3 regions of the Chryseobacterium paludis genome follow, and region 2 is predicted to be linked to each of the others. Evidence: riboswitches for the same ligand, from Rfam matches in the RefSeq annotation. Region 2 holds a riboswitch; each other region holds the start of a gene.
What was found. A riboswitch is a leader RNA that binds a small molecule or an ion and turns the genes downstream of it on or off. The one in region 2 is predicted to bind cobalamin.

Region 1: another riboswitch for cobalamin. It lies ahead of NG806_RS17565 (TonB-dependent receptor plug domain-containing protein); the one in region 2 lies ahead of metE (5-methyltetrahydropteroyltriglutamate--homocysteine S-methyltransferase).
Region 3: another riboswitch for cobalamin. It lies ahead of NG806_RS20960 (TonB-dependent receptor plug domain-containing protein); the one in region 2 lies ahead of metE (5-methyltetrahydropteroyltriglutamate--homocysteine S-methyltransferase).

Annotation. Positions count from the first base shown of each region.
Region 1 covers NZ_CP099966.1:3,874,788-3,882,137, forward strand. The annotation lists gene NG806_RS17555 (hypothetical protein) at 316-2,388, shown strand; gene NG806_RS17560 (hypothetical protein) at 2,428-2,952, shown strand; cobalamin riboswitch at 3,302-3,485, shown strand; gene NG806_RS17565 (TonB-dependent receptor plug domain-containing protein) at 3,599-5,626, shown strand; gene NG806_RS17570 (YncE family protein) at 5,623-6,759, shown strand; gene NG806_RS17575 (cell surface protein) at 6,774-7,350, shown strand, end outside.
Region 2 covers NZ_CP099966.1:1,545,411-1,552,760, forward strand. The annotation lists gene NG806_RS06770 (Crp/Fnr family transcriptional regulator) at 1-465, shown strand, start outside; gene NG806_RS06775 (DUF4406 domain-containing protein) at 534-890, shown strand; gene nudK (GDP-mannose pyrophosphatase NudK) at 880-1,461, shown strand; gene NG806_RS06785 (hypothetical protein) at 1,600-2,181, shown strand; gene NG806_RS06790 (hypothetical protein) at 2,326-2,871, shown strand; gene NG806_RS06795 (VOC family protein) at 2,973-3,353, shown strand; gene NG806_RS06800 (Crp/Fnr family transcriptional regulator) at 3,368-3,898, shown strand; gene NG806_RS06805 (Lrp/AsnC family transcriptional regulator) at 3,917-4,378, opposite strand; cobalamin riboswitch at 4,533-4,717, shown strand; gene metE (5-methyltetrahydropteroyltriglutamate--homocysteine S-methyltransferase) at 5,130-7,350, shown strand, end outside.
Region 3 covers NZ_CP099966.1:4,603,454-4,610,803, reverse strand. The annotation lists gene namA (NADPH dehydrogenase NamA) at 1-1,040, opposite strand, end outside; gene NG806_RS20965 (cytidine deaminase) at 1,143-1,625, shown strand; cobalamin riboswitch at 1,754-1,931, shown strand; gene NG806_RS20960 (TonB-dependent receptor plug domain-containing protein) at 1,965-3,812, shown strand; gene NG806_RS20955 (YncE family protein) at 3,824-4,861, shown strand; gene NG806_RS20950 (CCA tRNA nucleotidyltransferase) at 5,021-6,445, opposite strand; gene NG806_RS20945 (L-threonylcarbamoyladenylate synthase) at 6,584-7,132, opposite strand; gene NG806_RS20940 (hypothetical protein) at 7,255-7,350, opposite strand, start outside.

The DNA.
Region 1 (7,350 bases), 2.3 Mb from region 2:
TTGAGGTTAAGGAAATGGTAAGGTATCTTTCTTTGCGGTTTTAAATCTGCTTTTTTACCTGAAAAGCAAACTTGTCAGATTTCTCCAGGCAGTGTATTTCTACGAACAAATTTTACCAGGTAGTCTGAATGATTCTAATTCGTACTGTTCTATTGAAAAAAATCTAAAATATTTTCTCTGGTACTATATCAATTATTTTTAATATATCAGTATAATGTACTGCAAATCAGTTATGTATAGCATATTAATAGCTGATTAAATGTTTTCTGATGATCATATAAACATCTAGTTTTGCGGACTTAAAACACAAACAAAATGAAAGAAAATCTTCAGAAGAAGGTCAGTTGCTTCGTTGCAATACTGACCCTCTTACTCCTGATATTTCCGGCTGGGTTTAAAGCCCAGATAGAATCACAAAGTTCGGTTCTAATTACTACTACTCCCTATGCCTTTTCTGCATCATCAGGAAACTTCACCTATCTTACAGGAGGAACAGGGGTAAGCAGTATCCAGGTTGATAGCGGATATAGCGGAGCATTGCCTATCGGTTTTAGCTTTAAATTTGGCTGTCAGGATTATACCCAGGTATATGCCAGTTCTCATGGAACATTATCATTTGAAGGTGGAAACCCAGGTTTTAGTAATAGTATTGAGCCGCCATCCTCCAGAAAATTTTTAGCTCCCTTTTGGGCTGATTTGGATGGTCGTCAGGGCACAGCGAGCTATGCTACTTCCGGTACCGCTCCCAACAGGATTTTTACCATGGAATGGAGAAACTGGAAGCGGTATGGTTCTAGTGTTCCCAATAGAAATATTTCTTTTCAGGTAAAGCTGTATGAAGGAACGAATGTGATACAATATATTTATAAACAGGAATTAGCATCAAGTACCTCCCCAAAAGTGACTATAGGTCTTTTCTATGGCACTCATAATAACAATAAGAGATGGCTGGATAATGCTTCATCATCTCCTACGGCCTCATCGGTTCAATCTTCAGATCTCAATAGACCGGCCACAAACCAGGTGTATACTTTTACACGGGATGGTAATAGTTGCACTACATTATGTATGGGACGAACTACGCTTAATAATAGTGGCGGAACAAAAGAGACAGACGGGCTTCGTATTATTATGACTGGTGCCGGGAATATCCAGGTCGTAAAAAATGGAACGGGACAGATATTTGGGCCTGATGACAGATTATTTTACGGAACTTCTAAGCCCTATTCAGCGCCTGCTCTTTATACGGCGCATGGTCTTGTGCTGGGAATCGGGGGGACTCAATATACGACCGGTACATTGAAAGCCTCTTTTGGGTTTACAGACGGAGGTCGCCTTACAATTGTTTCAAATACGTGCCAGAGCGATACGGGTCCGGATACCAATGGTATTGAGCGTAATAAGATACGTCTCAAGGCCACTAAAAATGGTCTGGATTATTTTCTGAATGTATATTATTATTACAGAAGTCCTGAAACATTTATGACGGTAGATTATGAAGTAGAGATCCCTGCTGGTAACACAGAGCTGGTAAAAGTGGCACACGGCTTGGATACCGCTCTGGATGGAGGGGATTTTGGTCCGGGATTTGTAACCGGCCAGGCACCCTATTATACGGTGGGTGTACAAAAGAAAGGTTCTTATGAGGCTTTCCAATATGTTTCAGGAACCCCATGGAGTGGATATTATTCGGATTTCCAACATAAGATGAATAATGGTATAGGGGATGATCTAACTTTTAAAAATGCGATTAACCCTAGTGCTACTACCGATAATGCAATGGGAATATCTCTTAATTTCGGTAAAGATTCAGGTACTTATAACAGTATCAGTAAAGTGATCTTTAATTGTCATGCCGAAGTAGCCCCGGTTCTTACCCGTACTTCTGTTCCTTGTGGAAGCGGATCTATTAATCTGAACAGCTTTGTGGTGCCTTTAAATCCTAATCCCCATAATCTGGTCCCGATGTGGCGGGACAGTACGGGAGCTGAAGTAGCCAACCCTACCAGCGTAAGCAAGGCGGGAGTGTATACGGTTAGTTATAGAGATACGGTAAATAGCTGTGATTCACCTCCAAGCACATTTACTATTACAGGGGAATGTGTGATAACTACCTGTACGAAGCCGGCTTCTACGGCGACTCCTACCGCTTTTACAAAGATGGGTATGTCAGGGTACAGTTCTTTGCAGAAGGATTGGCCGGCTAAGATTCCTAATGGTTTTATCGCACTGGAGTCAGGCTTCAACGGGCTGGTAATTACTAGAACAGTTCCCGGTAAGATCACCGAGCCTGTAGCAGGAATGCTGATCTATGATACCTCTAAAAACTGTTTCAGTTTATACAACGGAACCTCATGGAAATGTATTGAAAAATCGTGTAATGACTAATCGGTCTGCGGAAAGATCAATCAACAAAAAAGCAGAATAATGAAAAATATAAACAGCATAAGCAATATAAAGAAAACCTTATCTATAGTGGCATTGTGTATAGCAGGTATTGCCGGAGCTCAGATGGGTGTAGAAACGGAAACGATAAGAGGGAGCGGTATCCTGGATTTTCCTACAGGAATAAACAAAGGGATCATCCTTCCGGTATTAACAGAGGCAAACTCCACTCCTTCTGTGGGAACGATACGAATGTATAACAAGATGATACAGGGTGTTACCAGTTCGGGAGTGGTAAACTTCAGTGATCCCGGCGATACTGCTTCGGTTACTTTTAACACATCCACCCCACAGGCAGCCTCTGTAAACAGTGTGATCATAGGCGCCGCGACTTCTGCTGCTACAGGAGGAGCGTTGGTTCTGGAATCCGATACTAAAGCATTGATCCTTCCCCATGTCTCTAATGTAGAGGCAATGCCAAGTCCATATCCGGGAACGATATGCTATGACGTAAGAAGTAAGACTTTTGCCATGTTTGATGGCAAAGTATGGAATTTTTGGAAATAATTTTTGTTCATTTTTGTGAGTGATTAGGAATAGTACAATATTCATAATCATGTATTTTTTTTAGCGAATCCTCTAGAGCGTTATGCTTTAGAGGATTTTTTTTTAAGCTTCTGTATTCTCTCCGGAATGTCATTCCGACAAAGGAGCAATCTCTATAATCACAATCTAATGAATGAATAAAGTAAATCTTAATCGGGATTCTTCACCCCACTTCCAAACTCCGTTCGCCGACTTACAGTCTGTGTTCAGAATCACACACAACATTCCGTTGCAATAGTAACGGAACGTTAGCTTATATGTGGTTGATTGTCATTTTGTTAGATTCCGTATTGTTTCTAAGCAGAATTTTCTATCTTTGCCGGATTCTGGTGAGCCATAAAAAGCTCTTAAAAGGGAATCCGGTGTAAATCCGGAACAGACCCGCTGCTGTAAGCTCTACAAAAGTTTTTGAAGCATATATCCACTGTTTTTTTAATGGGAAGGATTTCAAAAATAGAGTAAGTCAGAAGACCTGCCGGAAAGATTAAAGTTTGATGCTTTCGTGGAATAAAGCTTAGGACAACAATGATTCTGTGCAGTTATAGCTGTACAATATCGTTGCTGCTTTCTTATATCCATTAGCATTAAAATTATTCTCAATGAGCTAATGGAACCAAAATTTACTTTTTATAAAACGAATAAAACGATTATCACAATTCTTGTGCTATTCGCTCAGCTTTTCTTTTCTCAGTCGAGGGATACTATTAAAGAACAGGTCATTGTTCCTGTACATATTCAGAAAAAGACCTTTAAAGAGATCCTTCCGGCACAGGTAATATCGGGAGAACAATTAGAGAGACTTAACAGCCATTCCGTAGCAGATGCTCTCCGGTATTTTGCGGGGATTCAAATTAAGGACTATGGCGGGATCGGAGGTCTGAAAACCATCAATATCCGTAGCATGGGAAGCCAGCATGTTGGTGTTTTCTATGATGGTATCCAGTTGGGAAATGCTCAAAATGGGATTGTGGATTTAGGGCGGTTTTCTCTTGATGATCTTGAAGAAATCTCTCTTTATAACGGGCAGAAAAGTGAAATTTTTCAGCCTGCAAAAGATTTTGGTTCTTCGGGTTCCATTTATCTGCAGCCAAAAATCCCAACTTTTAAAGGAAATAAAAAAACCAATCTTGTCGTAAGATTTAAAAACAGTTCCATTGATTTATTTAATCCTTCATTTCGGTTAGAACAAAAAATATCTGAGAAAATATCGGCAAGCTTCAGCTCTGAATTTATACAAAGTGACGGAGTTTATAAATTTAGATATAGAAAGAAATATCCTGATGGAGAAATTGCCAATGATACAATTGCCAAAAGATTTGATTCTGATATTAAATCAAAAAGGTTTGAAACAAGTCTTCATGGGGATTTAAAAGATGGAAACTGGAGTGTGAGAGGATATGGTTATCTGTCTGATCGTGGAATTCCGGCAGCGATTGTTAATAATCGTTTTGGTGCACGGGGACAAAGATTGCGGGATGAAAGCTACTTTGTTCAAGCCAGTTTAAGGAAAAAACTATTTCCGAAATTTGAAACACAGCTTAGAGCAAAATTTGCTTACGATTATACTTTTTATGCAGATACAGTTTCTACAGAAGCGGCTTTTCCTGTTCGCAACAGTTATATCCAGCGTGAAGTATATGTTTCTTCATCCAATATGTATTCTATAACATCCAACTGGGATATAAGTGCGAGTGTAGATTTTCAGTATAATAATCTGGATGCCAATTTGTTTAATTTTTCCTACCCTACCCGTTATACTACATTAATGGCTTTTGCGACGACTTACCAGTGGCGGCGGTTCAAATTTTTAGGAAGTGTTCTGGGTACTTTTGTAAGTGAAGAAGTTGAGAAAAATTCTAAATCTCCGGATAAAACAGAATGGACACCAGCGGCATTTCTGTCCTATCAGCCTTTTAATTCTAAGGAGATAACCATAAGAGCTTTTTACAAGAGAATTTTCAGGATGCCTACTTTCAATGATCTGTATTATACGGTAATTGGAAATGCTTTTCTAAAACCTGAATTTACAAATCAGTATAACGTAGGTTTTACCTATGGGAAATCCTATCATCATCAGATTTTAAAGGGTATTTATGCTACAGTAGATGGCTACTTCAATAAGGTGGATGATAAAATTATTGCAGCTCCCACAGGAAACTTATTCCGATGGACAATGCTGAATCTCGGAAATGTAGAGATCCTGGGAACTGATGTTCACGTACAGGCTGATCTGAATTTTGGAAATGTAACCATAAGACCTCAGGTGAACTATACCTTTCAGCGGGCACGGGATTTTTCTGATCGAAGCGAAAGCTATTTCGGGGATCAGATTCCATATACTCCATGGCATAGTGGAAACTTTACGACAATGGCAGATTACAAAGACTGGAGTTTCAATTATAGTTTTGTTTATGTAGGGGAACGATATGACGGCCAGCAAAACAATATTCAATACAATTATGTTCAGCCTTGGTATACTCACGATCTATCGGTGCAAAAAAAATTCAACTGGCAGACACATCAAATTAAAGCGAGCCTGGAGGTCAACAATATTTTCAATCAATACTATGATGTGGTACTGAATTACCCTATGCCTGGAAGAACTTTTAAACTAATTGTAAGTTTTACATTATGAGAAAATTAAACTTTTGCCTCCTGATCGGTCTGCTTCTTTTCTTCTTTTCTTGCAGAACAGATGAATATATTCCCCGTGAGCAAAAAGAGGAAGGTCTGGCACAGCCAGAAAATACGGCTATTAAAGGGTTTTATATTCTTAATGAGGGAAATATGGGAAGTAATAAATGTACGCTGGACTTTTTTGATTATACAACAGGAGTGTACCGACGTAATATTTATGGTGAAATCAATCCCAATGTCGTAAAGGAGTTGGGTGATGTTGGAAATGATATCCAGATCTATGGAAGTAAACTCTATGTGATTGTAAATGTTTCCAATAAAATTGAGGTATTAGATGCTAAAACAGCAAAGCGTATTAAAACAATTCAGTTACAGAATTGCAGATATATCAAATTTAAAGATGGAAAAGCGTATGCAAGCAGTTATGCCGGACCTGTTGATATCAATCCTAATGCTCCTAAAGGAAAGGTTGTAGAAATTGATACGGTTTCACTTTCCATTCAGAGACAGGTAACAGTGGGATATCAGCCTGAAGAAATGGAGATTGTAGGCAATCAGCTTTTTGTCGCTAACTCGGGAGGGTATATGGTTCCTAATTATGATAAAACGGTTTCGGTGATTGATCTCAATTCATTTACAGAAACCAGGAAATTGGATGTGGCAATTAATCTTCACCGTCTTAAAAAAGACAATTACGGCGATTTATATGTGAGCTCCAGAGGGGATTATTATAACATCCCTTCAAGTTTATATTTAGTGGATGCTGCAACAGGAGTGCTGAAAAAAGATTTTCATGTGGCAGTAAGCGAAATGACCATCGTTAATGACAAATTGTATTATTACGGGAATGAGTTTAATTACAATACCCACTCTTATTCTAAATCATTTGGCATTATTGATGTAAAAACCGAGCAGATCATTTCCAATAAAATTATTGACCAGGAATACGTAGATGGTATTAAAGCACCTTACGGAATAGCTGTAAATCCGATCACAGAAGATATTTACATTACAGACGCCCGGAATTATGTGTCTACAGGATTTGTCTACTGCTTTAATAAAAGTGGACATTTTAAATGGAAAACCGAGGGTGGAAATATCCCGGCACACTTCACCTTTTTATACAAATAAACTGAATCTAAGATATGGACAGAAATATTTTTAAAATTTTAAAAACTGTACTGGCGGTATTTCTATTGGTAGGAATGACCGCATGTAAAAGTGACAGAGATGAAGATTCACCATTTAATGGTTTAGAAGAATCTTATACGATCAACCGTTTCAATGTTCTGAATATTGCCGCGAATGTTTCAGGAAAAATGACATGGAGCATTAAAGACTCTATTATTTCTGAGGGCTCAGAGCTGGACTTTATCAGTCCCTATATTAAAACATACCCTCTTACTTTAAAAATAGATCAGAACGGAAAGGTAAAAACGTATCAATCAACAATTATCGTCAATAAGGAACCCGGTTCTTACAGTAAATATGTTTCCAATGTATTGGATTTCCGTCCTGCTGTAGGACAATTTACCAACGAAATTCCTGAATATATGGTTGGAGATACTTCCAGCAGTATGCTTCAAAAAGCCAAAGGATCTTTGGTGGGTTCTAATACCTCGATGATTAGTTTAGGTGGTTTTGGAGGATATGTAGTTTTAGGCTTTGATCATACCATACCAAATATGAATGGTCGGGATTTCAAAATCCTTGGAAATGCTT
Region 2 (7,350 bases):
CTAAAGCAACAGCGACTCTGTAAAGAGATCTACTTTGTTCAATCAGGGCTTTTAAGAGCTTTTTACATGGATGTTTCAGGGAAAGAGTCTACTATTATGTTTGCTATGCCGGATTGGTGGATTACAGATATGTACTGCTTTATTAATCACCACCCTGCAATGCTGAATATTGAAGCATTAGAAGACAGTGTTGTTCTACAGTTAAAAAAAGATGATTTAGATAATCTGTACCTGAAAATTCCAAAGTTTGAAAGATTTTTCAGGATCATGATGCAAAATGCATACACAAGAGAGCAGCTTAGAATTATTGAAAATCTTTCACTGACAGCCGAAGAGCGGTATTATGCTTTTCTTCAAAAATATCCATTGGCAGCAGAAAGGATTACACAAAAGCAAATTGCATCCTATCTGGGGATCACACCCGAATTCTTAAGTACAATAAAAACAAATAAACACAAAAAATAACGACTCTTAAACTATCTTATTTTTTTTACATTTTAAGTTCTGTTATTTTGTTCAAAATAGAAAATATTATGCTCATACTTATTGCCGGACCCTATCGCAGTGGTACCAATGACGACCCTCAACTCATACAACAGAACTTAAATAACCTTGAATCAGCTGCATTACCTATTTTCAGAAAAGGTCATATTCCCATGATCGGAGAATGGGTGGCTCTGCCATTAATCCATCTCGCGGGTTCCAAACAGTTAGGTGATGAAGCATGGCAGGAGATACAATACCCTGTTGCCCATCGTATCCTGGAAAAATGTGATGCCATATTACGTTTGAAGGGTGCTTCAAAAGGTGCAGATGAAGATGTAAGAATTGCTAAAGAAAGAGGTTTGAAAGTTTACTATAATATTGAAGATATTCCACATGCAGAATAATAACGTAAAAATTACAAAGACAGAAATTTTATCCGATAATTGGTACACTTTAAATAAAGTTACTTATGAAAAATTAAAAAGTAACGGAACCATAGAAACTCAAAGCAGAGAAGCTTATGACAGAGGAAATGGTGCTACTATTTTACTTTACAATAAAAATTCAAAAACCGTTATTTTAACAAGGCAATTTCGATTGCCTACTTTTATTAATGGGAATACTACAGGTATGCTTATCGAAGCCTGTGCCGGATTATTGGATAATGACAATCCTGAAGACTGTATTAAAAGGGAGACGGAAGAAGAAACCGGATATCAGATCTCCAAAGTAGAAAAGATATTTGAATCTTATATGTCACCTGGCTCCGTCACTGAGATCCTTTATTTTTTTATTGCAGAATATTCTAAAGAAATGAAAACTTCAGCTGGTGGTGGGCTTGAGGAAGAGGGTGAAGATATTCAAGTTTTAGAACTTTCTTTTGATGAAACCTTAAAAATGATCGATACTGGTGAGATTAAAGATGCAAAAACAATCATGCTTCTTCAGCATTTACGCGTTAAAAATATTCTATAGCATCATATTTGCTGCTAAAAAAACTAAAATCCATAAAAACTAATTTTAAAATAAAAATATGTATTTTCATTTCCGTATTTTCATCTTAAGAATTTCTTAAAAAAGGAAGGGGAAATACATTTTAAAAATCAAAAAAATATGAGACGGCAATTTTCATTTATCCTCTTGTTATCATTATCAATAGCTACTTTTGGTCAGAAAAAAGAAACCTCAAGCAGCAAAGAAAAGGCTATTACTGAGCAATTCAAAAATGAATACAAGAAGAAAACCTATCCAAGATTTGAAGGAAAGATTGTTGTAAAGGACACTCAGGTTCAGTTTGATGACAAAACGATCCTATATGATAAATCTGATAAGGTAACCAGTTTAATATTACAACGGGGATTAATTTATCCACAACTTCTAACAGATTATCAAATGGAAAAATTCATAGAAGAAAGCACGGATAAAACCCAAAAAAGATTTCTACGTCTTCAAAAAAATCCACGTGCCGGTTTTGATGTCAACAATGTGAAATTAAGCAATACAACTGAACTCACTTTTCTAGGTTCAAATCCCAAAGCCAAGAGGTTTAGAATTACCTGTAAGGACAATAAACTGGGTAACTTAATTCAGTATCTGTTTGAGTTGACCAATAAAAATGCGGTTAAAGAAACCACGATGGAAGAATTTATTAAAAATTCTACTTTGACGTATTTGCAGCAGCAGAGGATGGATTAAATATTAAACATAAATTCCACTAATATATAGACTAATATTCACAAATAAATATTTGAAAATTCGTGATATTAGTGAAGCCATTTGTGTAATTAGTGTTAAAAAAAATAATTTCTTTCGAATCTACTTACCTATTATAAAATACAAATGTTTAAAAATATATCAAAGTCGCAAATAATCTTTTTCATTATTCTAATTACCTTTTTTTCTGTCTATAGCTTTATTTTAAAACCCATAATTAGAGAAAGATATTTATATGCTGACCTTAAAAATTTCGAAGATGGCTCTTGGAAATACACAATTATCACATTTTTCATTCTCCTGATCATTATACTTTTTGCTATAATTAAATCTAAAACAAAAGATCTTTCAAATCTACCTATTGTTATTCTCGTTTTAGGATTGTCTTGGTTTATGGGACTCCATCATCCTATCAATTATATTTTACTTTTTGTAAATATTCAAACAGGAAAAGAAAAGATTACAAGAAAATACGAAGTTGTTAACCATAAAGAACACCAAGTATTTTGGTTACATGCAGATAAAAATTCTATACACGACGATCAGGATTTTGATAAAGTGAATACATATAGAGTAAAGAAAAATTTAAAGTCAGTTTTTGAATTGAAAAATAATGATACCATTATAGTCAACTTTAAAAAAGGAATAATGGATGTTAATTACCTTTATTAAGATTTCAACCACAAATAGCACTAATATTCACAAATAAATATTTGAAAATTCGTGATATTAGTGAAGCCATTTGTGTCATTAGTGTTAAAATAAAATAAAACATGGAAATCAAAAACATCGATCACATCGTTTTAACCGTAGCCAATATCGATAAAACAATCGGGTTCTACACCCATATTCTCGGCTTCGAAGTCGTAACCTTCGGAGATAACAGAAAAGCGTTGACTTTCGGAAACCAAAAGATCAATCTTCACCAAAAAGGAAAAGAGTTTGAGCCCAAAGCAGAACATCCAACTCCCGGTTCTGCAGATCTATGTTTTATTGCTTCAACAGATATCCATGAGGTTTTAAAGGAATTACGACATAAAAACATTGAGATTATTGAAGGTATCGTTGAGAGAACAGGTGCGATGGGCAAAATAAGATCAATATATTTCAGAGATCCTGATATGAACCTTATTGAAGTAAGTAATTATATTTAAATCCCGTCATAAGTATGTCCCTGGATAAAAATGTTTTAGACGAAATACTAAATGGTTTTGATAAGGAGGAACTTGCTCCTAAAACTTTATTAACGGAAGAAGGTAAAATGGCCCGTAAATTCTACTATCTTGAAAAAGGAGTAGCCAGAGGCTGGCTTAATAATGATGGTAAGGAAATTACTTTCCAGTTTTTATTTGAAGGTAACCTTATCTCATCATGGGAAAGTTTATTTTACAATTCACCAAGTATTTATAATATCGAAATGATAGAGCCTTCTGTTGTTTACAGTACTTCTATTGAAGAGTTCAGGCAAAAGATGGAGCTTAATCCGCATATTAAGGAATTCTATTACAGTTATTTGCAAGAGCGTCTGCTTAAATATCAGAAACTTTTTATTTCGCGGATAAAGGACAGTGCCGAAGAAAGATATGCCGAATTGCTTAAACAATCACCGGAAATTTTCCGCCGCGTTCCGCAATATTATATTGCATCCTATCTGGGGATAACCTCTGTTTCGTTGAGTAGGATAAGAGCAAAAAAGTAATATTGAAGCTCTGATAGTTTATATTGTAACTCCATGATTGTTCTTCACCTCAGCCATCACAAAAGTACTGTGGGTACTTCCTATGGAATCTACAGATCCTAATTTGTTGAATACAAAATCCTGATAATGTTTCATATCCCGTACCTGAACTTTAAGTAAAAAATCAAAATCTCCTGAAATATTATAGCATTCAGCTACTTCTTCGATCTGTACAATTTCTTTCACAAATTTATTTCCTACAGACCGGTCGTGGATCTTTAATTTCACCTGACAGAAAACGGTAAAACCACGATTTAGTTTTTCAGCTTCCAAAACCGCAGCGTAATGTTTGATATAGCCTTCCTGCTCCAGTCTTTTTACCCGTTCAAAAACTGGTGATGGAGAAAGGTTTATTTCTTTGGCCAATTCTTTAACCGTCAGTTTAGCATTCTTTTGCAGGATTCTTAACAGTTGAAGATCCTTATCGTCGAGTCTTTCCACAGGATAATATTCTTTTTTCGATTGATTTTTTCAAATTTACAGAATAAATAACTTTAAAATTAAATTAAAACAAAATTTTATTCCTAATATTTAAAACAATACCAACAAAATAACTTTATTCAATACCTTTACACCCTATTTTGTTCTTTAACATACTTCATCAAACGGAAAAGGTTTTACTTAACGTAAATTAATAGGGAATCGTGTGAAAATCACGAACTGTCGCGCAACTGTAAGTAACACACCAAAGGTTTTTGTCCTTGCAGATCCACTGCCAGAAGCGGGAAGGATGACAAAACTGTTACAAGTCAGGAGACCTGCCTGTTCCGAATTGACAATGCTTTCGCGGTTTGAAGCTTTTGGTCATACAGATGATACTTTTTGAACGTATTGGGTTGTTTAGACTTGGAATGGATATGAGTTTAAACGCAAAGATTTATTATAAAGATTCCTTAGTTTTAAGGAGCAAAGAGATGCGACGCTGTCGCTGATGAAGCTTATGGATAAAACGCATGCTTCTTCAAAATCAATGAAATTGATTTCTCCTTTGCCTTCTTAAATAAGAAGAATTAGAAATAAACTTTGCGTTAAAAAAAATTATTTCAAAGTTACTCTCTAATCTCTTCCTTAAACAGGAAAATTACGTCCATATTGTATCTTCTCTATTGCTGAAAACTCTTTCCCGATCGTATTACGAAGCATTCTAAAAGAACTTTTAAAAACTAAAATTTAATTAAAAGTTTAAAAGAAAATGCAAACACACATCCTAGGTTACCCGCGAATTGGTAGCAACAGAGAACTCAAAAAAGCCTGCGAGCAATATTGGTCGGGCAAAACAACATTACAGGAACTTTTAGAGGTTGGAAAAACCATCAGAAAACAAAACTGGAAATTACAACAGGATGCCGGAATCGATCTTATTCCATCGAATGATTTTTCATTCTACGATCAGGTATTGGATATGACACTGTCAGTTGGTGCTATTCCTGCCCGTTATCAGGACATTACTTCAAATGAACTTGATCTGTATTTTGCTATGGCAAGAGGCCATCAGAAAGAAGGTTTAGATATTACGGCGATGGAAATGACAAAATGGTTTGACACCAATTACCATTATATCGTTCCTGAATTTCAGAAAGATCAACAATTCAGATTATTCTCCAATAAGATCGTCAATGAATTTATTGAAGCTAAAGAAGCAGGGATCAGTGTAAAACCTGTTATCATTGGATTGGTAACGTATTTACTATTAGGAAAGGAAAAAGAAGATGGCTTTGACAAACTAGATCTGGTTCAGAACTTGCTTCCTGTTTATACTGAAATTTTAAAAGAGTTAGAAAATAATGGTGCTGAATGGATCCAGTTTGATGAACCGTTTCTAGCTTTAGATCTTGATCAAAAAGCAAAAGAAGTTTACCAATCTGTTTATACTCAGATCACAGAACAATTCCCGAATCTTAAATTCATCGTTACCACCTATTTTGATGGATTAAAAGATAATCTTTCACTAGCGACTACTCTACCAATTGATGCTTTACATATTGATCTGGTACGCGCTCCGGAACAGTTGGATGAAGTTCTTACTGCCATTCCTGAAACGTTGATTCTGTCATTGGGAGTTGTTGACGGAAGAAATATCTGGAAAAATGATTTCAACCAGTCTCTGGCTTTTATCAAGAAAGCCATAACCGCATTAGGTTCTGAAAGAGTTTTTATTGCTCCTTCATGCTCACTACTTCACTCTCCTTTCGATCTTGATCTGGAGAAAAATGAAAAGATATTATCTCCTGAAATCAAGCAATGGATGGCTTTTGCCAAACAGAAGGTTTCTGAAATTGTTACTTTGAAAAAATTAGCCTCAGAAAATCCAGATTATAGCACACTGCAGGAGTTGGCTGAAAATAAACAAGCTATTGAAAACCGTAAAGTTTCAACCTTAATTCATAATCAGGATGTGAAAAATCGTGTTGCGGTAACGACAGAAAATGATGCGCAAAGAAACAGTCCGTTTAATGTAAGAAAAGAAGCACAGCAGAATGCACTAGAACTTCCGTTATTCCCAACCACTACGATTGGATCTTTCCCTCAAACTAAAGAAGTAAGAAGCTGGAGAGCCCAATTCAAAAAAGGAGATCTGACGGCTCAGAAGTACGATCAATTGCTTAAAGAAGAAACCCAAAGAACCATCAACTGGCAGGAAGAAATAGGAATTGATGTGTTGGTTCATGGAGAATTTGAACGAAATGATATGGTTGAATATTTTGGGGAGCAACTGGCTGGATTTGCATTTACTCAAAATGGGTGGGTTCAGAGTTATGGAAGCCGTTGTGTAAAACCACCCGTCATTTATGGAGATATTCACAGACCACAACCGATGACCGTTTATTGGTCACAATACGCTCAATCTTTAACGCAAAAATGGGTTAAAGGAATGTTGACAGGTCCTGTAACGATCCTTCAATGGTCTTTTGTACGCGATGATCAGCCTCGTTCTACAACCTGTAAGCAGATTGCTTTGGCAATCCGTGACGAAGTAAACGATCTTGAAAAAGCAGGAATCAGAATTATCCAGATCGATGAACCCGCCATCAGAGAAGGTCTTCCTTTACGAAAAGCCGAATGGCAGAATTACCTGCACTGGGCTGTAGAAGCTTTTAGAATTTCTGCAAGTGGTGTTGAAGATGCTACGCAAATCCATACGCATATGTGTTATTCTGAATTTAATGACATCATCCACAATATCGCTGATATGGATGCTGATGTAATCACAATAGAATGCTCAAGAAGCCAAATGGAATTACTGAATGCTTTTGCAGACTTTAAATACCCTAACGAGATCGGTCCGGGAGTTTATGACATTCACTCTCCAAGAGTTCCATCGAAAGAGGAGATGGTAGCATTACTAAAAAAAGCACAAGCCGTAATCCCAGCAGAACAACTTTGGGTAAATCCAGACTGTGGATTAAAGACCC
Region 3 (7,350 bases), 2.0 Mb from region 2:
TTAGCTCTGAGATATTGATGCGGAAAAAAACATTCTTCCTGCATTTCAAATGAGCCCTGAATGGCAATATATGGATTCCTCAAAATCTCTCTGGCAACAAAGATCAGATCTGCGTCTCCTTTTTGTAAAATATTTTCGGCTTGTTCCACTTTAGTGATCAAACCTACTGCTCCTGTCTTTACTCCAGCTTCATTTCTTACCCGTGAAGAGAAAGGTACCTGATAACCATCAAAAACAGATATTTTTGCTCCATGGATATTTCCACCACTGGAAACATCTACTAAATCTACATTATGATTCTTTAAAACTCTTGCCAATTCTACACTGTTATCAACACTCCATCCATTTTCAGCATATTCAGTTCCTGAGATTCTAACAAATAGGGCTACATTTTCGTTCAACTCATCATTGACTGCGTCTACAATTTCTAATAGAAATCTTATTCTGTTCTCAAAACTTCCCCCATATTCATCTGTTCTGATATTAGAAAGTGGAGATAAAAATTGATGGATCAAATAACCATGTGCCCCATGAATTTCTATGATGTCAAAACCAGCTTTAACAGCTCTTCTTGCAGCAGTCTTAAAATTTTGAACCTGTTCTTTAATTTCTTCAACAGTTAAAACATGTGGAATTCTTTCAGTCGGATGATAAGGAATTGGACTTGGAGCAAGAGTTTCCCATCCTTCCTCCATGGGAATCTGAATATTATTCCAGGTAGATCCTTTTCTTCCAGCATGCGCCAGCTGGATTCCAATCTTACTTTCAGAATTTGAATGAATGAATTCTACAATTTTCTGAAGCTTTGCCGCCTGTTCGTCATTCCAGATACCCATACATTTATTGGTAATTCTTCCACGAGGTTCAACACCCGTTGCTTCAACCATTACTAATCCTGTTCCTCCTTGGGATCTACTTCCATAGTGGACAAAATGAAAGTCATTTGCTAATCCGTTTTCACACGAATACATACACATGGGAGACATTACCCAACGGTTTTTCAGTTCAACATTTCTAAACTGTATTGGAGTATATAACATCTTTATCTATTTTGGATTTTAATATTAAATGACTGAATAAAATTGGCTTGCCTACGTGCTGAAAAAGAACTAATTTTATCCCCCCTTTTTAGGCTCCAATATATGAAAAAAGACATACAGATCGGCTATGAATACTTTAAAAATAGTAGCGAACTGAACGATATAGAAAAAAAACTTTTCGAAAGAGCGAAACTAGCTCGTGAAAATGCTTATGCCCCTTATTCTGAGTTTTTTGTTGGCTGTTCCATTTTGCTGGAAAACGGTGAAATTTTCTCTGGAAACAATCAGGAAAATGCAGCCTTTCCTTCAGGACTTTGTGCTGAGAGAACAGCTTTATTCTGGGTTGGTGCTAACTTTCCGGATCAAAAGATCAAAAAGATCTTTATCGTGGGCGGACCTAAAGAATTTTCTGAAAAGAATCCTCCTATCCCTCCATGTGGAGCGTGCAGACAAAGTTTAATGGAGTACGAAACAAAGCAAAATGAAAATATTGATCTTTATTTCTCAAGCATGAATGATGAGATTGTAAAAGTTCATTCCATTAAAGATCTACTACCTTTCTATTTTGATGCTACGTTTTTATAATCACTAAGAGTAAAATCATGAAAGTTTAAATTTGCTTATCAATATCATTTAATAACAGAATATTTCGTGATTTCTGATTTAAAAAAACACATTTTAATAGATAAAATTGGCGTTTCTTTTTAAAAACTTATCTTTGCAAAAATTTTGGTTTTCAAGCTATTGAAAATAATAGGGAATTGGGTGGAAAACCCAAACTGTCCCCGCAACTGTAAATCGCAACTATCATATTCTATAACAAACCACTGTGCAAACGGGAAGGTATAGAAAAGCGAAAGTCAGGAGACCTGCCAAAATGATAATATCAAAAATATATTGCTTTCGGAGGAAAAGTAAAATAGTATGAAAAAAACTTTAGTACTACTTTTATCGTCATCTGCCTATTTTTTTTGTCTGGGACAGGAGAAAGCAATTGACACCGTGTATATTTTTGACAACCAAATGAATAAAGTAAAGCTTTTTCATAAGGTAAATACGATTACTCCACAAGATGTGGAAAAAAACTCCACCAATCTTTCAGAGCTTCTACGTTTCCAGTCCAGCGTTTACATTAAAGAAAATGGCCGTGGTGCTGTATCTTCGCCTTCATTTAGGGGAACAACTGCACAACAGACTGCTTTTGTATGGAATGGGATTAATATTAACTCCATATTTCTTGGACAAGGAGACATTAATAATATCCCTTTATTCGGATATGATCAGATCGGAATAAAAGCAGGTGGTGGAAGTGTCATTTATGGAAGTGGTGCTATTGGAGGAAGCATTCACCTCAATAACAATTTAGGCTTTAATGATGGCTTCAAAGCATCTTTATATTCTGAGGCAGGTTCTTTTAACACCTTTAATAATTTTGCTCAAGCTGCCTATAGCAATGATAAGTTCAGTTTTAAAGTTTCGGGAAATCACTCGATCAGTCAGAATGATTATGAAGTTGAAGAGAAAAATTACCTAAACAGAAACGGGAAATATTACAATACAACATTTAATGTTGGTATATCATACAAAATTGCCAATCATCAAACCCTTTCGTGGCAAAGTCAGTTTTTTGATTCCGCTCAAAACTATCCCATTTTTGTCGAAAATGGGAACAGAACAAGATATGAGACACAAAGTACCAGAAGCTTACTTTCTTGGGACATCAATAAAAGTAAATTTTCGAATAGCCTAAAAGCAGCTTATACAGAAGAAAACTTTCAATATTTCGGCAATTATAACGCTCCAAAAACAAGTGGATCTACAGGAAAGAATTACATTTTTAAAAATGATTTTAACTATTTCATTGTTCCAAAACTGAATTTTAATGTAATTACTGAATTTCAGGTGAATAAAGGAGAAGGATATCAGCCCGTCATCCCAGGTATAAAAACAGAGGGAATTGGAAATGTAAGTAGAAATGTGGGATCTGTGGCTGGATTATTACGCTATTTCCCAACGAAAGATCTGCGTTTTGAGGCTGGAGTAAAAAAAGATTTTGTTGAAAATATAAATGCACCTCTGCTTTATTCATTTTCCGGAAAATGGGATCCTCTACAATGGTACAGCGTAGGTTTGAATATATCCAAAAACTTCAGATTTCCTACTTTCAATGAGCTGTATTGGAATCCCGGGGGAAACCTTGATTTAAAACCAGAAACATCATTCCAGATAGATATGGATCATGATTTTAAATTTGGTGCGTTTAAACTTACATTAAGCCCATATTATCTTAATATTTCAGACAATATTGTTTGGCTTCCTACAGAATACGGTTATTGGTCTCCTGTAAATATCAACAAGGTGGAATCTTATGGTTTAGAATCTCAGATTACATTTGATAAAAAATTCAATGAACACCATTTCAGATTCAATGTTGGATATACCTTTGCCAAATCAATTAACAAAGAAACTAAGAACCAGATGGTATATGTCCCACTTCATAAAGTTTTTGGAAATTTTGATTATCAGTACGATTTCTTAAAATTTTATGTTCAAGGTTTATTTAACGGTCTTACATATACCACAACCGATGAAAAAAGAGAAGACGCCCTGGATCCTTATTTTGTTTTAAACACTGGAATTTCGGCAACCATCCTAAAAAAATACATCATAGGGTTTAAAGTAAATAATTTAACCAATACTGTTTATGAAACGGTATCCTATTATCCTATGCCAAAACGAAACTACAGTATTTCAGCAACAATAAATTTTTAATTAAAAATAACATGAAAATAACTAAACTCTTACAACTTTTATTTGCTACCGTATTGCTATTCAATATTTCGTGTAGTAACAATGATGATGATACATTACCAGTAATTACTTATGAAAATGGTTTCTTAATCGCTAATGAAGGGAATTTTGGAAAGCCTAATGCAGAAGTAACTTTTGTTTCAAGAGATCTGACTTTTAGCCAGAACAGTATTTTTTCTAAAAACAATGGAACTCAACTGGGAGATGTTTTACAATCTGTAGCATTCAATGGTGACAAAGCATATCTTCTGTTGAACAATTCCAATAAAATTCAAGTGGTTAACCGTTATACTTTTAAAAGTACAGGTACAATTACTGATCAAATTGATCAGCCTCGTTATGTTGCCGTTACTACTAATAACGTATATGTAACTAACGATAAGTATAACGGTGCAAAATATGTAAGCATTTATAAAAGCTCAGATTTATCTTTCGTTAAAAAAATTACGTTCAATGATGCTGTAGAAAGAATTGTTGAAGCTGGAGGAAACATTTTTGTTCAAAATGCAAGTTTTGGTTTTGGAAACAAAATTACCTACATCAATACTTCAAATAATGAAATACAATCTGTAATCACATTACCAAACGGAAATATCAACAGAACTATTTCTTATAATGGAAATGTTTATGTTATTGCTTCAGAAGCTACAGATTCCTATATTTATCAGATCTCTAATACTGGAAACATTACCAAAACGACTACTTTAACAGGTATTGCTAATGCCACCAATCTTCAGATAGATGGCGGGAAGTATTTCTTCTCTTCTGCCAACAAAGTATATTCAATGAATATGACATCTAATATCACTCCTACAACTCCTATTATTACAGCTGTAGACGGTGGACAATATTATACTTTATATGGATTTAGCGTTGTAGATGGAAAAATCTTCACATCAGACGTTAAAAACTTCACTGAAGACAGTGAAATTACAGTATATACAACTTCAGGATCAAAAATTAAGTCCTTTACAACGGGTAAAGGTTCTAATGGTGTATATCTGAATTAAGAAATTTATACTTCGATATACAAATAAATTTTATTTTTTTTCATCATTTGTGTTTTTTCCGGGCTGCCTTAGGGCAGCCCGGATTTCTTTTATAAAAGATTTAAATAAAAAAGATCTGAAATAGTTTTTCAGATCTTTTTTATTATTTGAAGTTTTATTTTAAATTTTAGCTTCTAGTCCTAATTTTTCAGCTTCAATAATTACGAATCTTTTCGCCTCATCATGGTCATTTAAAATTTCACCTTCTAAAATAGCTTCTTTTACTTTTTCTTTTAAAATCCCAATCTCGCGTCCCGGTTTAAGATCAAACATCTCCATAATTTCTTCTCCTGAAATTGGGGGCTGAAAGTTTCTTACCTGGTCTTTTTCTTCAACCTCTTTTATTTTGACAGCAACATATTCAAAATTACGTTTGAACTTATCCTGTTTTTTAGAATTTTTCGTCGTTATATCTGCTTTACAAAGTGTAAACAGATCTTCCATATCTTCACCGGCATCAAACAATAGCCTTCTTAATGCAGAATCGGATGCATCATCTGTAATCAAAGCAATTGGACGGGATGAAAGTTTTACCATTTTCTGGACATACTTTAAATCTGGACCTAAAGGTAATTTAAGTCTTTGAAAAAGCGTTTTTGCCATTTTTGAACCTAAAAACTCGTGTCCATGAAATGTCCAGCCCGTTCCCTCAACAAATTTCTTTGTGGGAGCTTTTCCAATATCATGAAGCAATGCTGCCCAACGTAGCCAGAGTTTATCTGTATTTAACGAGATATTATCTACCACTTCCAAAGTATGATAAAAATTGTCTTTATGGGTTTGTCCTTCTACCTCTTCTACTCCTTTCAGCTCTATTAACTCTGGGATAATGTATTTTAAAAGCCCTGTCTGTCCTAATAAACTTAATCCGATAGATGGCTTTTCAGACATCATAATTTTATTAAATTCCACCATGATCCTTTCCATAGAAACTATTTTAATTCTTTCTACTTCCTGACTGATCGCCAATAATGAATTTTCTTCTATTGTAAACTGTAAGGTAGAGGCAAAACGAATTGCCCTCATCATTCTCAGTGGATCGTCAGAATAAGTCTGGACAGGCTCTAAAGGTGTTCTTAAAATTTTCTTTTCAAGATCTTCTATCCCATTAAAAGGATCAATAAGTTCTCCAAAATTATCTTTGTTCAAAGAGATAGCCATTGCATTAATGGTAAAATCCCTTCTTTTCTGATCGTCTTCCAGTGTGCCTCCTTCTACTTCAGGTTTACGACTATTTTCAGTATAGCTTTCCTTTCTTGCTCCTACAAATTCTAATTCAAGATCTCTATATTTGATCATCGCTGTTCCATAGGTCTTAAAAACAGAAACTTTTAACTTAGGATCAATTTCTTCAGCTACACTTTGGGCAAGTTCAATTCCACTCTGCTCAGTAACAAAATCAATATCTGTAGATGCTTTTCTTTTCATCAATAAATCCCGAACATACCCACCAACAATATATACTGACTGATTATTTCTGGCCGCTACTTCCGAGATTATTTTAAAAAGCTTTAGATTTTTATTTTGAGTAAGATTGATGAACATATTTATTATTTAATGTAAAACCACTAAGAAATCCAGTTGTAGATCAATGTTTAAAAACTGATGTATTTTAAACAAACTCCATCTTTCTTAATTTCCTAATGGTTAAATGATCTGCAAAGATAATTAAAATCTTGTTTTCTATTCCCGAAGAACTTTTATTCTATTATCACTCCATATTTTTATAACCGAAGATCCTGAAAACTTAGAAACCTTTTCTCGATCTTCTTCCACGGCATAATCAACCAAATTGATTATTTCTGAGGAAATGTCAGAAAACTTTAATGGGCTTTTATCGCCACTAAAATTGGCTGATGTTGACACTAAAGGTTTGTTCAGTTTTGTAATCAGTTTTTTACAGAAATCATTTTTCACTAAACGGATTCCTATACTTCCGTCTTCTGCTAATAATTCCTTGGGTAAGCCTTTTGGATTCTCATAGACGATTGTTACCGGTTTTTCACTTAAGTCAATGATCTCCCAAGCCATCTCCGGAACATCTACCAGGTCCTGCAGTCTTTTCTCAGACTCCACTAAAATGATCATGGATTTATTTTTCTCACGCTTTTTGATATCAAAGATTTTATTGATCGCTTCGACATTGGTCGCGTCACAACCAATCCCCCAGATAGTATCTGTGGGGTAAAGAATCGTTCCACCGGATTTTAATATATTGATAATGTTTTCCATTTTAATTTTTTAGAAGAAAGAATAAAGGTAAAAGACCAAAGACCTTTATTTTTTTGTTTTGTCAAAAATAAGAATTTTCATTATGTTTTGGCTAAAGCCCCCTGGGGGGAATTAAAGAAAAATCAATTATTTTTAACCGTAATTTTTAAATAAATAGAAGAAATCGTCGTAAACAAAATGGAAAACAGCCATAAAAAATAACCTATTTCTAAACTGTA